DNA from 2 places in the Streptomyces sp. SudanB52_2052 genome. Region 1 is predicted to be linked to the other one. Evidence: riboswitches for the same ligand, from Rfam matches in the RefSeq annotation. Region 1 holds a riboswitch; the other holds the start of a gene.
What was found. Region 1 has a riboswitch for glycine ahead of gcvT (glycine cleavage system aminomethyltransferase GcvT). Riboswitches for the same ligand answer to the same signal wherever they lie in the genome.
Positions count from the first base shown of each region.

Region 2: it holds a riboswitch for glycine, as region 1 does, so the genes downstream of both, gcvP (aminomethyl-transferring glycine dehydrogenase) here and gcvT (glycine cleavage system aminomethyltransferase GcvT) in region 1, are expected to answer to the same signal.

Region 1 is NZ_OZ186796.1:2,779,487-2,786,182, reverse strand. Features, by position in the region: gene glyA (serine hydroxymethyltransferase) at 1-616, opposite strand, end outside; gene gcvH (glycine cleavage system protein GcvH) at 631-1,008, opposite strand; gene gcvT (glycine cleavage system aminomethyltransferase GcvT) at 1,112-2,233, opposite strand; glycine riboswitch at 2,268-2,376, opposite strand; glycine riboswitch at 2,377-2,476, opposite strand; gene ACSUPV_RS12040 (AAA family ATPase) at 2,699-3,370, shown strand; gene ACSUPV_RS12035 (enhanced serine sensitivity protein SseB) at 4,323-5,111, shown strand; gene ACSUPV_RS12030 (enhanced serine sensitivity protein SseB C-terminal domain-containing protein) at 5,276-6,076, shown strand; gene ACSUPV_RS12025 (ABC transporter permease) at 6,407-6,696, shown strand, end outside.
Region 2 is NZ_OZ186796.1:7,643,300-7,649,995, forward strand. Features, by position in the region: partial or broken gene ftsR (transcriptional regulator FtsR) at 45-781, shown strand; gene ACSUPV_RS34315 (bifunctional nuclease family protein) at 867-1,340, shown strand; gene ACSUPV_RS34320 (MerR family transcriptional regulator) at 1,655-2,338, shown strand; gene ACSUPV_RS34325 (DNA polymerase IV) at 2,463-3,884, shown strand; gene ACSUPV_RS34330 (PRC-barrel domain-containing protein) at 4,002-4,379, opposite strand; glycine riboswitch at 4,493-4,588, shown strand; gene gcvP (aminomethyl-transferring glycine dehydrogenase) at 4,764-6,696, shown strand, end outside.

The DNA.
Region 1 (6,696 bases):
CGGCGAAGTGCGCCATGTCGACCATCAGGTACGCGCCGACCTCGTCCGCGATCCGGCGGAACTCCGCGAAGTCCAGCTGCCGCGGGTACGCCGACCAGCCGGCGACGATCAGCTTCGGCTTGGACTCCTTGGCGAGCCGCTCGACCTCGGCCATGTCGACCCGGCCGTCCTCGCCCACGTGGTAGGCGACGACGTCGTAGAGCTTGCCGGAGAAGTTGATCTTCATGCCGTGGGTCAGGTGCCCGCCGTGGGCGAGGTTCAGACCCATGATGGTGTCGCCCGGCTTGAGCAGCGCGAACATCGCGGCCGCGTTGGCCTGGGCGCCGGAGTGCGGCTGCACGTTGGCGTGCTCGGCGCCGAACAGCTCCTTGACGCGGTCGATCGCGATCTGCTCGACCACGTCCACGTGCTCGCAGCCGCCGTAGTAGCGGCGGCCCGGGTAGCCCTCGGCGTACTTGTTGGTGAGGACCGAGCCCTGCGCCTCCATGACCGCCACCGGGGCGAAGTTCTCCGAGGCGATCATCTCCAGCGTGGACTGCTGGCGGTGCAGCTCGGCGTCGACCGCGGCGGCCACGGCCGGGTCGAGCTCGTGCAGGGGGGTGTTCAGGACGGACATACGGCTACGACTCCTCAGCCGGCGGAGAACGCGGTGTACTCGTCGGCGGAGAGCAGGTCGCCCGGCTCGTCCGTGACCCGCACCTTGAACAGCCAGCCGCCCTCGAAGGGGGCCGAGTTCACCAGCGACGGGTCGTTCACGACGTCCTCGTTGACCTCGGTGACCTCACCGGAGACCGGCGAGTACAGGTCGGACACCGACTTGGTCGACTCCAGCTCGCCGCAGGTCTCGCCGGCGGACACGGAGTCACCGACCTCGGGAAGCTGGACGAACACGACATCGCCGAGCGCGTTGGCCGCGTGCTCCGTGATGCCGACCGTCGACACGCCGTCCTCGGCGGCCGACAGCCACTCGTGCTCCTTGCTGTAGCGCAGCTGCTGGGGGTTGCTCATGGCCTGGATTCTCCTGTACGCGCGGGAGTGCTGTGAAAAGGGGGACTGCTGGTGAGCTGGGACGACGGTCGCGGGAGCCGCTGCCGGCCCCCGGGGCCAGTGTCTACTTCTGCCGCTTGTAGAACGGCAGCGCCACGACCTCGTACGGCTCGTGACTGCCCCGGATGTCCACACCGACACCGGCCGTGCCCGGCGCGGAGTACATGGCGTCGACGTAGGCCATCGCGATGGGCTTGCCCAGCGTGGGGGAGGGGGCCCCGGAGGTGACCTCGCCGATCACCTTGCCCTCGGCGACGACGGCGTACCCGGCGCGGGGGACCCGGCGGCCTTCGGCGATCAGGCCGACCAGGACGCGCGGCGGCTCGTGGTTCGCGTTCTCCGCGGCCTCACGCAGGGCCGCGCGGCCCACGAAGTCGCCCTCCTTCTCGAACTTCACCACCCGGCCGAGACCGGCGTCGAAGGGCGTCAGGGAGGTGGTCAGCTCGTGCCCGTACAGCGGCATGCCGGCCTCCAGTCGCAGCGTGTCGCGGCAGGACAGCCCGCACGGGACCAGTCCGGCGCCCTCGCCCGCCTTGGTCAGGGCCTGCCACAGCTCGACGGCGTGCTCCGGCTTCACGAACAGCTCGAAGCCGTCCTCGCCGGTGTAGCCGGTGCGGGCGATCAGGGCCGGGACCCCGGCGACCGTGCCGGGCAGACCGGCGTAGTACTTCAGCCCGTCGAGGTCGGCGTCCGTGAGGGACGCCAGGATCCCGGGGGACTCCGGGCCCTGGACGGCGATCAGCGCGTAGGCGTCCCGGTCGTCGCGCACCTCGGCGTCGAAACCGGCGGCGCGCTCGGTCAGGGCGTCCAGGACGACCTGGGCGTTGGAGGCGTTGGCGACGACCATGTACTCCGTCTCGCCCAGCCGGTAGACGATCAGGTCGTCGAGGATGCCGCCGTCGGCCCGGCAGATCATGGTGTAGCGGGCCCGGCCCGGCTTCACGCCGCCGATGTTGCCGACCAGCGCGTAGTCGAGCAGGGCGGCGGCCTGCGGCCCGGTGACGGTGATCTCACCCATGTGGGAGAGGTCGAAGAGCCCGGCCTTCGTGCGCACGGCGGTGTGCTCGTCGCGCTCGGAGCCGTAGCGCAGGGGCATGTCCCAGCCGGCGAAGTCGGTCATCGTCGCACCGAGCGAACGATGCAGGGCATCGAGCGCGGTGTGACGGAGTTCTCCTGTACTGCTCATCGGTCGCTTCTCCCAGGCATGACGGCGAGGTCGTTCCTCCCCATCTGTCATCGGAACCTGAGAGGTTCGCCATGACCACACGGGACACGGCTTGCACCTTGGGTGGAGCCGCCGGTGGTGGGCGACCCGCTTTTCAGATGTGCCTCGCCCGCGCGGTAACGGGGCCTGAGAGATTCAAGGGAGGGACTTGCTCCTTCGGCGCCCCAGCGTCAGCGGTGCTGGGAACTCTCCCGCGCGGATTCAAACGGCCGGTATGCAGTTGGCGCGCACATCATTGCACGCATCCTTCCGGCGCGGCAGGGGGACCTTTCCCAGGGAGTGCACGAGTCCCGCGCGCCGGACACGGAGACCTGTAGCAGCCCTGTTGCAGGAAGAGTACGGAATTGAGAGGCCTGCGGCATTACCTTCTCTTTACACTCGGCGGGGATGGGACTCCGTACCTGGCCCCAGGGGAGGACGATCACGGTGAACAGGACCACGGCGTACGCCACGACCACGGGCATCGCGCCGCCCGAGCAGCCGGCCGCCGCACCGGCCCGGGCGGCCTGCGGCCCGGTGCCGGCGCCGGTCGTCCGCGATCTGCGCGAGCGCGCCGGCCGCAGCCCGCGCGCACTGCTGTTCGGCCCCCGTGACCTCGTCGTGGTCACGGGCCTGCCCGGCAGCGGCAAGTCCACGCTGATGCGGCGCACCGTGCCCGGCCTGCGCGTCGACTCCCAGGACACCCGCGACCGCTGGGACCGCCGCATGCCGCGCTTCCTCCCCTACGCGGTCTACCGCCCGCTCGTCCGCCTCGCCCACTACGCCGGGCTGCGCCGCGCCCTGCGCAGCGGCGAGGGGGTCGTGGTGCACGACTGCGGCACGCAGGCCTGGGTCCGCCGCTGGCTCGCCCGCGAGGCCCGCCGCCGGGGCGGCACCCTGCACCTGCTCGTCCTCGACGTCACGCCCGAACAAGCCCTGGCCGGTCAGCGCGACCGCGGCCGCGGCGTCTCGCGCTACGCGTTCCTGCGCCACCGCGCGGCGACCACCCGCCTGCTGCGCGCCGTGGAACAGGGCGAACTGCCCGCGGGCTGCGGCTCAGCGATCCTCGCCGACCGCGACGCGGCGAACACCTTGCACCGCATCGCCTTCACGGGCTGATCCCCGAACCGGCCACGCACAAGGATCCCAGGGCCGACCGCCGGGCGTGCCGGGTGTGGGGGCGCGGGCCGTCTGTTGGGCGTGCTGGGTGTGGGGCGTGGGCTGGCTGTTGGGTGTGCCGGGCCGGGGGCGCGGGCCGACCGCCGGGCATGCCGGGCGCGGGCCGTCTGCTGGGCATGCCGGGCGCGGGGGCGCGGGCCGTCTGCTGGGTGTGCTGGGTGTGGGGCGCGGGCTGGCTGTTGGGTGTGCCGGGCCGGGGGCGCGGGCCGACCGCCGGGCATGCCGGGCGCGGGCCGTCTGCTGGGCATGCCGGGCGCGGGGGCGCGGGCCGTCTGCTGGGTGTGCTGGGTGTGGGGCGCGGGCTGGCTGTTGGGTGTGCCGGGTGTGGGGCGCGGGCCGACCGCTGGGCGTGCCGGGCCTGGGGACGTGGGGCCACTGCTGTGTGCCGGGCGCGGGGGCGCGGGCCCACTGCTGGGCATGCCGGGCCCAGAGCCCTGGGGCGACCGTCCGGCAGGCCGCGCAGCACGGTTCACGGAAGCGCCCTCGGTGTCCGAGCATGGTGGTTCCCGGACCGGTCATCCGCGCCCGTCGGCCGCACTGCACCGCCCGGGTCGATCGCCCATGGCCCGTTCACCGGTCGGCGCGGACGGCCGCGCGTGGTGGTGCTGCGTGTTCCACCGGCCGGCCCCCGGCCTCCCGGCCCCAGCCCTGGCCTCGGCGTCCGCAACCGCGCCGGCCGACCCGATAGCCCGGGATCCGCACCGGATGTCGCATCCGGCCGCCGACGGCTCAGCCACCCGCCCATCCGCGCAGCCACCCGTCCAGTCGCTCACCCCTGCCCAGCGGCCCGCCACCCCCACTCCCGGAGCCGTGGACCCCGGGCCGGCCGTCGCCCGGGCGGGAGCCGCTAGCCTTTGGGCCACAGCAGTGGTTCCAGGCAGGCGGTAGGCAGATGGACTTCCCGGCGGACTTCTCCGCGGACTTCCCGGCGCAGACGCAGACCCACCCGCACGGCGGATGGCCCGGCAACGAGCTGGAGGAGGTGCTCTCCGCCTCCCTCGGCGCGGGGCCGTCCGCCGGTGGGCGGATCGTCGAGGTGCTCGGCCGGAGCTTCGTGTGGGTCCCGCTGCCCAACGGCGGCGGCCCGCACAGCGGCCCCCTCGACCTGCCCGGCATCGAGATCGACGGCCAGGCGTACGTCCCGGTGTTCAGCTCCGAGGAGCAGTTCCGCCAGGTCGCCGGCTCCCACATGCCGTACACCATCGCCCCCGCCGTGGAGTTCGCCCGCGGCCTGCCCCCGCACGCGGGGATAGCCGTCAACCCGGGCGGTGTCGTCGGCATCCCGCTCCCGCCGCCCGCCGTGGCCGAGCTGTGCCGGGCCGGCCGGACCCCTCTGGACGGCCCCGCGAGCGGCGGCCGGGTCCGTCTCTTCGAGCCCGACTGGCAGGACGACCCGGTGGACTTCCTCGCCGCCGCCTCCGCCGAGTTCGAGGCGACCGGCGTCGTCCTCACCGCCCGCCGCTGCCTCGCCGCCATCGAGACCGCCGACCCCGTGATGTTCGTCGGCGTCGAACTCTCCCAGTGGGAAGGCGACCTCCGCGCTCTCCCCCTGGAGGCGCTCACCCGCGCCGTCACCACGTCCCCGGCCCCCTGGCCCGTCAACCTCGTCCTCCTGGACGTGGCGGAGGACCCGGTGGGCGAGTGGATGAAGGACAGGGTCCGGCCCTTCTACCAGCGGTAGATCAGCCGGCCCAGGGGCGCGGGACTGTAACATCATGCGGCTCAGCCGCGTGAGCGCGACCGGCAGCAGACGGAGCCGCACGCGCCGGGCGAGGACAAGTCCCGAGTCGGCGCGCGGGCTTAAGCTAGGTCACGGTCGAGGCGTTGTACGAAGGGGCGGTAAAGGTGAGCGCGAGCGGCACGGCCGCGGCCGGACAGGTCGAGCACATGCTGCGCCAGGTCACGCCCGGGCGCTACGACGCCTACGAGGCTCTCCTGCGCGCGCTCGCCACCCCGCACACCGGCCAGATCTGGATGCTCCTGTGGCACGGCCAGGCCGGCTCCCCGGACGCCCAGTACGGGAACATGGAGGTCGACGGCTACGGCTACGCCCCCTGTGTCACCTCCGCACAGGAGCTGTCGGCCAGCGGCTGGAACCGCTCGTACGAGGTGGTCGACGGCGTCGACGTCGCCCGTGCCCTCTACCCCGACCACTACGGCCTCTGGCTCAACCCGCACGCCCCCGGCGGCGGCGTCGGCATCCCCTGGCTCGACCTGCGCCGGATCGCCACGGGCCTGGACCGCCAGCCCGCGGGACCGCTGCGGCTGTCCGAACCCGCCATCGAGGTCCCGCAGTTCTACGCCCTGCTCGCGCAGAACGCCCACCGCACCCCGGCCGTCCGCTCCCTGCGCCGCGCCTGGGTGCAGCCCGCGCTCGGGGCGCCGTACCTCGCCATCGGACTGGATGTGTACGACGCCTCGCCGCAGGCCGTGGATTCGGTGCGCGCGATGATGCAGCAGTCCCTCGGCGCCGTACCGGACGGGCTCCCCGTCTCCACCGTCGCGATGTCCGACGAGCACGACCCGGTCGCCATGTGGCTGCGCGCGAACGCCCGGCCCTTCTACGACCGCGAGGCCCACGCCACCGCCCCCGTCCAGGCCCCGGCCTCGGGCTACGGCTACCCGCCGGCGCAGGGCCGGTACTGACCTCTCCCGGCCTGTCCGGCACCCCCTCCCAAAAGCGACAGGCATTCAGCTCTCCGCGCGTAGATAAGGGTTGAATGGGCGTCTCTGTCCTAAAATGCCCCTGACACAGCGCGTCCGACCCGCGTTACCCGTTGTCCGGATAACGGAACCCCGCAGACAGCATCACGTTTACGCATCCTTTCCTCGTCAAGTCTGGCAACAGATCGCCAAAGCGTTGAAGACTCCCCGCAAGACACGGGCCGGGTCGGTCTCGTGTACGAGACAAACAAAACCGCTACAGCGGCAGCCAGGGGCTCGGCGATCGCCGGCCCGAGAGGGGTCAATCGCACCGTGACCGCACCCATCGAGACCACCGGGGCGGAAGCCGGAGCACAGCCCGAGGCCGTGCTCTCCGGGGTCAAGAAGAGCCAGATCGAGGGGCGTTCGCTCAGCCAGATCGCCTGGATGCGCTTCAAGCGGGACAAGGTGGCGATGGCGGGAGGCATCGTCGTCGTCCTGCTCGTGCTGATGGCGGTGTTCTCCAAACCGATCCAGTGGATCTTCAACCTCGATCCCAACAAGTTCAACCAGGACCTCATCGACCCGGCGCTGCTCGCCCCCAAGGGCGGCTGGGGCGGCAT
Region 2 (6,696 bases), 4.9 Mb from region 1:
TCCGGGGCGACCCCCAGCGAAGGTCCATCCGTCAGGGAAGGTCCATGCTTCGAACACCGAGCGGCGGTGCCGGGCACGGCACCGCCGCCACGGACAGTGGGCTGATGAGCATCGGCACGGTGCTGAACGTGCTGCGCGACGAGTTTCCCGAAGTCACCATCTCCAAGATCCGTTTCCTGGAGTCGGAGGGGCTCATCGAGCCGCAGCGGACCCCCTCGGGTACCGCAAGTTCAGCGCCCACGACGTCGAGCGCCTCGGTCACGTCCTGAGGATGCAGCGGGACCACTATCTGCCTCTGAAGGTGATCCGGGAACACCTGGAGGTCATGGAGCGCGGTGAGGCCGTACCTCTGCCGGCGCTGGGCCGTCAGCGGGACGGCGATGCCGCGCCCGAAGCGGCCGAGGGGCCCACGGCCGCCAGGATCGGGCGTGCGGAGCTGCTCGCCGCCGCCGGGGTCGAGGAGGAAGAGCTCAGGGAGTGGGAGTCGTACGGGCTCGTCACTCCACTGGAGGACGGGGCGTACGACGCCGAGGCGGTCACGGTGGCCTCGCTCGTCGCCGAGCTCGGGCGGTTCGGCATCGAGCCGCGGCACCTGCGGGTGATGAAGGCCGCCGCCGACCGTGAGGCCGGGCTCGTGGACCAGGTCGTGGCTCCGCTGAGGCGGCACCGGAACCCGCAGACCAGGGCCCATGCCGAGGCCCGTGCCAAGGAACTGGCGGGGCTCACGGTGAAGCTGCACGCGGCGCTCGTGCAGATCGCGCTCGGGGTGCGGCTGCCGTGAGGCGGCCGGCCTCGCGAGGGCCGGATCGGGCGCCTGATCCCGGCCCGACTACCCAAACATCCCGAGCACGGCCTAGGGTTGCTGTGTGAACGAGCTCGATGTCGTAGGTGTCCGGGTCGAAATGCCCTCCAACCAACCGATCGTGCTGCTGCGTGAAGTGGGGGGCGACCGTTACCTCCCCATTTGGATCGGACCGGGGGAGGCGACGGCGATCGCCTTCGCCCAGCAGGGCATGGCTCCCGCGCGGCCGCTGACCCACGACCTGTTCAAGGACGTGCTGGAGGCGGTCGGTCAGGAGCTCACGGAAGTGCGCATCACGGACCTGCGTGAGGGGGTCTTCTACGCGGAGCTGGTCTTCGCCAGTGGCGTCGAGGTGAGTGCCCGCCCGTCCGACGCCATAGCGCTCGCCCTGCGCACGGGGACGCCGATCTACGGCAGCGACACAGTGCTCGACGACGCCGGTATCGCGATCCCGGACGAGCAGGAGGACGAGGTGGAGAAGTTCCGCGAGTTCCTCGACCAGATCTCTCCGGAGGACTTCGGCAGCAGCAGCCAGTGAACCCCCGGTCCGGTGAAGGCCGGGCGGGGCGGGAGCACCAGCGGTCAGGGAGTCGTGTGGGCGGCCCGGCGGACGATGTGGTCCGTGGCGGAGCCGCCCGCCGCGTTGTCGGGGTGAAATGCCCGCATGTGCCGGTGGCGAGTGAGAGCGTCACGAGGCCCATGCCGAACGCATTCGGCTAGCCTTTCCCCGCGGTGGGGCACGGGAAACCACTCCTAGGGTGATTATCACTCGGCGTGGCGAGTGTGGCGATCGTTGACGCACCCCTGGTGACTGCCTACCGTCGAGAAGGCAGGTCAAGGACGGAGGTCGGCGTGAGAAGCAGCGGCGACGGTACGGCTGGGGGCGGCCCCGAGCGCAGTCTCAGGGCGAGCGGTCCGTACCCTCCCCCCGGCTCTCGGCTCCGCTCGAGCGGGGGATACTCCCAGCCCGGCGGCGCGGCCGATCACGCTCCGCAGCGACCGACGGCCGTGCCGAGCAGCGGAGGGACGACGTCCATGGCGTCCGAGCAGATCGGCTATCGAGGTCCCACGGCATGCGCCGCCGCCGGTATCACCTACCGGCAGCTGGATTACTGGGCCCGCACAGGTCTCGTCGAGCCGAGCGTGCGCCCCGCCTACGGGTCCGGGACGCAGCGGCTGTACAGCTTCCGGGACGTCGTCGTCCTGAAGATCGTCAAGCGGTTCCTCGATACCGGAGTGTCCCTGCAGAACATCCGCACAGCCGTCCAGCATCTGAGAGAACGCGGTTTCCGCGACCTGGAGCGGATGACGCTGATGAGCGACGGCGCGACGGTGTACGAGTGCACCTCGCCGGACGAGGTCCACGCCCTGCTCCAAGGGGGCCAGGGCGTCTTCGGGATCGCCGTGGGCGTGGTGTGGCGGGACGTCGAGAGCGCGCTGTCCCAGCTGCACGGAGAGCGGATCGATACCGGCGAGACGCTGGTCGGACCCAACCCGGCGGACGAGCTGGCGCGACGGCGGAACCGGGCCGTCTGAGCCCTGGGCAGTGCGTGGCCGCAGTAGGCGGGACGTTTCCGCGCCGCGCTGCAAGCGGTTTCCGTCGGCGCGGTTCGAGCGGTCGCCGGGGGCGTTGTCAGTGGCGTAGGGCAGCATCGGAGATGTGAGAACCGCGCCCACGATCCTGCATCTCGACATGGATGCCTTCTTCGCCTCGGTGGAGCAGGCGTCCAAGCCGAGTCTGCGCGGGAAGGCCGTGGTCGTCGGTGGCCTCGGGCCCCGGGGTGTGGTCGCCACGGCGTCGTACGAGGCGCGGGTCTTCGGTGTGCATTCGGCGATGCCCATGGGGCAGGCCCGACGGCTCGCGCCCAACGCCGCGTATCTCGTGCCCCGCTTCGGGTTCTACCGGGCGATCAGTGAGCGGGTGATGGAGCTGCTGCGCGCGCTGTCGCCGTTGGTGGAGCCGCTGAGCCTGGATGAGGCGTTCGTGGACCTGGAGGCCGGGGGAGCGGCCTGGGACGAGCAGTCGGCGCGCCTGGTCGGGGCGCAGCTCCGCGCCGACATCCGGGCCGTCACGGGGCTCACGGGGTCGGTGGGGCTCGCCGCCTCCAAGATGCTCGCGAAGATCGCCTCGGAGCAGGCCAAGCCCGACGGACTGGTGGTCATCGAGCCGGGGACCGAGCGGGCGATGCTCGAACCGATGTCGGTGCGGACCCTGCCGGGTGTCGGACCGGCCACGGGTGACCATCTGCGGCGGGCCGGGATCACGACGGTCGGGGAGATCGTCGAGGCGGGCGAGGACGAGCTGGTGCGGCTGCTGGGGAAAGCGCACGGGCACGGGCTCTACACGATGGCGCTGGCGCGGGACGACCGGCCCGTGGTGGCGGAGCGCGAGGCGAAGTCGGTGTCGGTCGAGGACACCTACGACGTGGACATCCACGACCGGGTGCGGGTCGGGCTGGAGGTGCAGCGGCTCGCCGACCGGTGCGTGCGGCGGCTGCGCGGGGCGGGGATGTCGGGGCGGACCATCGTGCTGAAGGTGCGGCGGTACGACTTCTCGACGCTCACCCGTTCCGAGACGCTGCGCGGGCCGACGGACGATCCCGCGGTGATCCGGGAGGCGGCGGCCCGGCTGCTGGACTCGGTCGACACGACGGGCGGGGTGCGGTTGCTCGGGGTCGGGGTCAGCGGGCTCGCCGACTACACGCAGGAAGACCTCTTCGCGCAGGCGGCGGGGGAGCGGGCCGTCGCAGAGGGGCCGGTCGAGGAACACGCCGCGGCGCCGGCCGAGGAACAGCCGGCCCTCGCCGATCGGCGGTGGCCCGCCGGGCACGACGTGCGGCACGCCGAGTTCGGGCACGGGTGGGTGCAGGGCAGCGGTCTGGGGCGGGTGACCGTACGGTTCGAGACGCCCGGCTCGGAGCCCGGGCGGGTGCGGACCTTCCGGGTGGACGACCCCGATCTGGAGCCGGCGGATCCGTTGCCGCTGGTGTTACGAAGACCCGAGGGGGGCGGTGGCGTCGATTCCGCTTCCCCGGTCGGGTCGGCCTCGGGGGATGCGCAGTCCGTGGCGTCGTCGGAGTAGGGCGTCGTCGGAGCAGAGGGCCGTGCGGGGGTCGGGGCGGGGATCGGCGAGACCTGTTGCCGGACGGCAGGGGAGGGCGAGCGGGCCGGTCGGGGGTCGGCCGGGTGGGGCAGGGCTTCAGGGGGTCGGCTCGTCCGTGCCCGCCAGTTTGCCGAAGCCGCGGTCCTGGAGCGGGGGAGGAGCGGCGATGTCGAGACCGTAGTGGTGGTAGAGCTGGAGTTCCTGCTCCGGGGAGAGGTGGCGGCCGACGCCGAAGTCGGGGGCGTCCTTGATCAGGGCGCGGTCGAAGGGGACGTGGAGGGCGCCGTCGATCAGTTCGCTGGGCTCCAGGGGGACGAACGCGTCCCTGCTGAACAGGCCCGTCCGTATGGCCGCCCACTCGGGCTCACCGGTGGCGTCGTCGAGGTAGACCTCGTCGATCGTGCCGATCCTGGTTCCGTTGCGGTCGAATGCCTTGCGGCCGATCAGGTTGCGCGGATCGATATCGGTACGCACGGGCCCTCCACAGGGTCGCAACTCATCCGTAATCACTACAAAACGGCACAATCGAAGAGGCGGCCACTCGAAGGTACGTGCGTTGACCTCGCTGGTACGCTGGCATCGGCTGTTGACCCCGTGCGGGAGAGTCCTCCGGACACCACCGGAGGCGCCGAAGGAGCAAATCCTCCCCGGAATCTCTCAGGCCCACGTACCGCACGGACGAGGTCACTCTGGAAAGCAGAGCGGGTGTCGACGGCTTCCGCTCTCACCGACGGTGAAAGCCGGAGGCCTTCGGGCGATCCGGTGAAGCTCTCAGGTTGAGATGACAGAGGGGGAGGCCGTCCGGGTACCCGCGCCGTGGTGCCCCTCGAAGGTCGTGTGACCAGGAGGCCTCCGCAAATGACCGCCCACCGCATTCCGCTCTCCGAGCTCGAAGAGGCAGTCCCCTTCGAGCAGCGCCACATCGGCCCCGACCACGAGGCCTGCGCCAAGATGCTCGCGCAGGTCGGCTACGGCTCGCTGGACGAGCTGACGGCCGCCGCCGTCCCGGCCGTGATCAAGAGCACCGAGGCCCTCGATCTGCCCAGCGCGCGCAGTGAGGCCGAGGTGATCGCCGAGCTGCGGTCCCTCGCCGACCGCAACCAGGTCCTCGGATCCATGATCGGCCTCGGGTACTACGGCACGTTCACCCCGCCGGTCGTCCTGCGCAACGTCATGGAGAACCCGGCCTGGTACACGGCCTACACGCCGTACCAGCCGGAGATCTCGCAGGGGCGGCTCGAGGCTCTGCTCAACTTCCAGACCATGGTCGCCGACCTGACCGGACTGCCGACCTCCGGCGCCTCCCTGCTGGACGAGGGCACCGCGGCCGCCGAGGCCATGGCGCTGTCGCGGCGTATGGGCAAGAACAAGAAGGGCCTGTTCCTGGTCGACGCGGACGCGCTGCCGCAGACCATCGCCGTGATCCAGACCCGGGCCGAGCCGACCGGCGTCGAGGTCGTCGTCGCCGATCTCAGCGAGGGCATCCCGGCCGAGGTCGCCGAGCGCGAGATCAACGGTGTCCTGATCCAGTACCCGGGCGCCTCCGGTGCCGTACGGGACATCAAGCCGGTCATCGACCAGGCGCACGAGCTCGGGGCGCTCGTCACCGTCGCCGCCGATCTGCTCGCGCTGACGCTGCTGAAGTCGCCCGGTGAGCTGGGCGCGGACATCGCGGTCGGCACGACCCAGCGCTTCGGCGTGCCGATGGGCTTCGGCGGACCGCACGCCGGCTACATGGCCGTCCAGGAGAAGATGGCGCGCAGCCTGCCCGGGCGGCTCGTCGGCGTGTCCGTGGACGCCGACGGCAACAAGGCCTACCGGCTGGCGCTGCAGACCCGTGAGCAGCACATCCGCCGCGAGAAGGCGACCAGCAACATCTGCACGGCGCAGGTGCTGCTCGCCGTGATGGCCGGCATGTACGCCGTCTACCACGGGCCGGAGGGTCTGAAGGGCATCGCGCGGCGCACCCACCGGTACGCCACGGTCCTCGCCGCCGGGCTCGCGAACGGTGGCGTGGAGGTCGTGCACGGCTCCTACTTCGACACCCTGACCGTGCGCGTCGCGGGCCGTGCCGCCGAGGTCGTGGCCGCGGCGCGCGACAACGGGGTCAACCTGCGTCTCGTCGACGCCGACCACGTCTCGATCGCCTGCGACGAGACCACCACGCGGGCCCAGCTGCGAGCCGTGTGGGCCGCCTTCGGGGTCGAGGGGGTCATCGAGGCGCTGGACGCCGCCGCGGAGGACGGGCTTCCGGCCGGCCTGCTGCGCACCGACGACTACCTCACGCACCCCGTCTTCCACCAGCACCGCTCCGAGACGGCGATGCTGCGCTACCTGCGCCGGCTGGCCGACCGGGACTACGCGCTCGACCGCGGCATGATCCCGCTGGGCTCCTGCACCATGAAGCTCAACGCGACCACCGAGATGGAGCCGGTCACCTGGCCCGAGTTCGGGCAGCTGCACCCCTTCGCGCCCGCCGAGCAGGCCGCGGGCTACCTCACGCTCATCCACGAGCTGGAGGACCGGCTCGCCGAGGTCACCGGCTACGACAAGGTGTCCCTCCAGCCGAACGCCGGGTCGCAGGGCGAACTGGCCGGACTGCTCGCCGTGCGCGGCTACCACCGGGCCAACGGCGACGCGCAGCGCACCGTGTGCCTGATCCCGTCGTCAGCCCACGGCACCAACGCCGCGAGCGCGGTGATGGCGGGCATGAAGGTCGTCGTCGTGAAGACCGCCGAGGACGGCGAGATCGACGTCGAGGACCTGCGCGCGAAGATCGAGCAGCACCGCG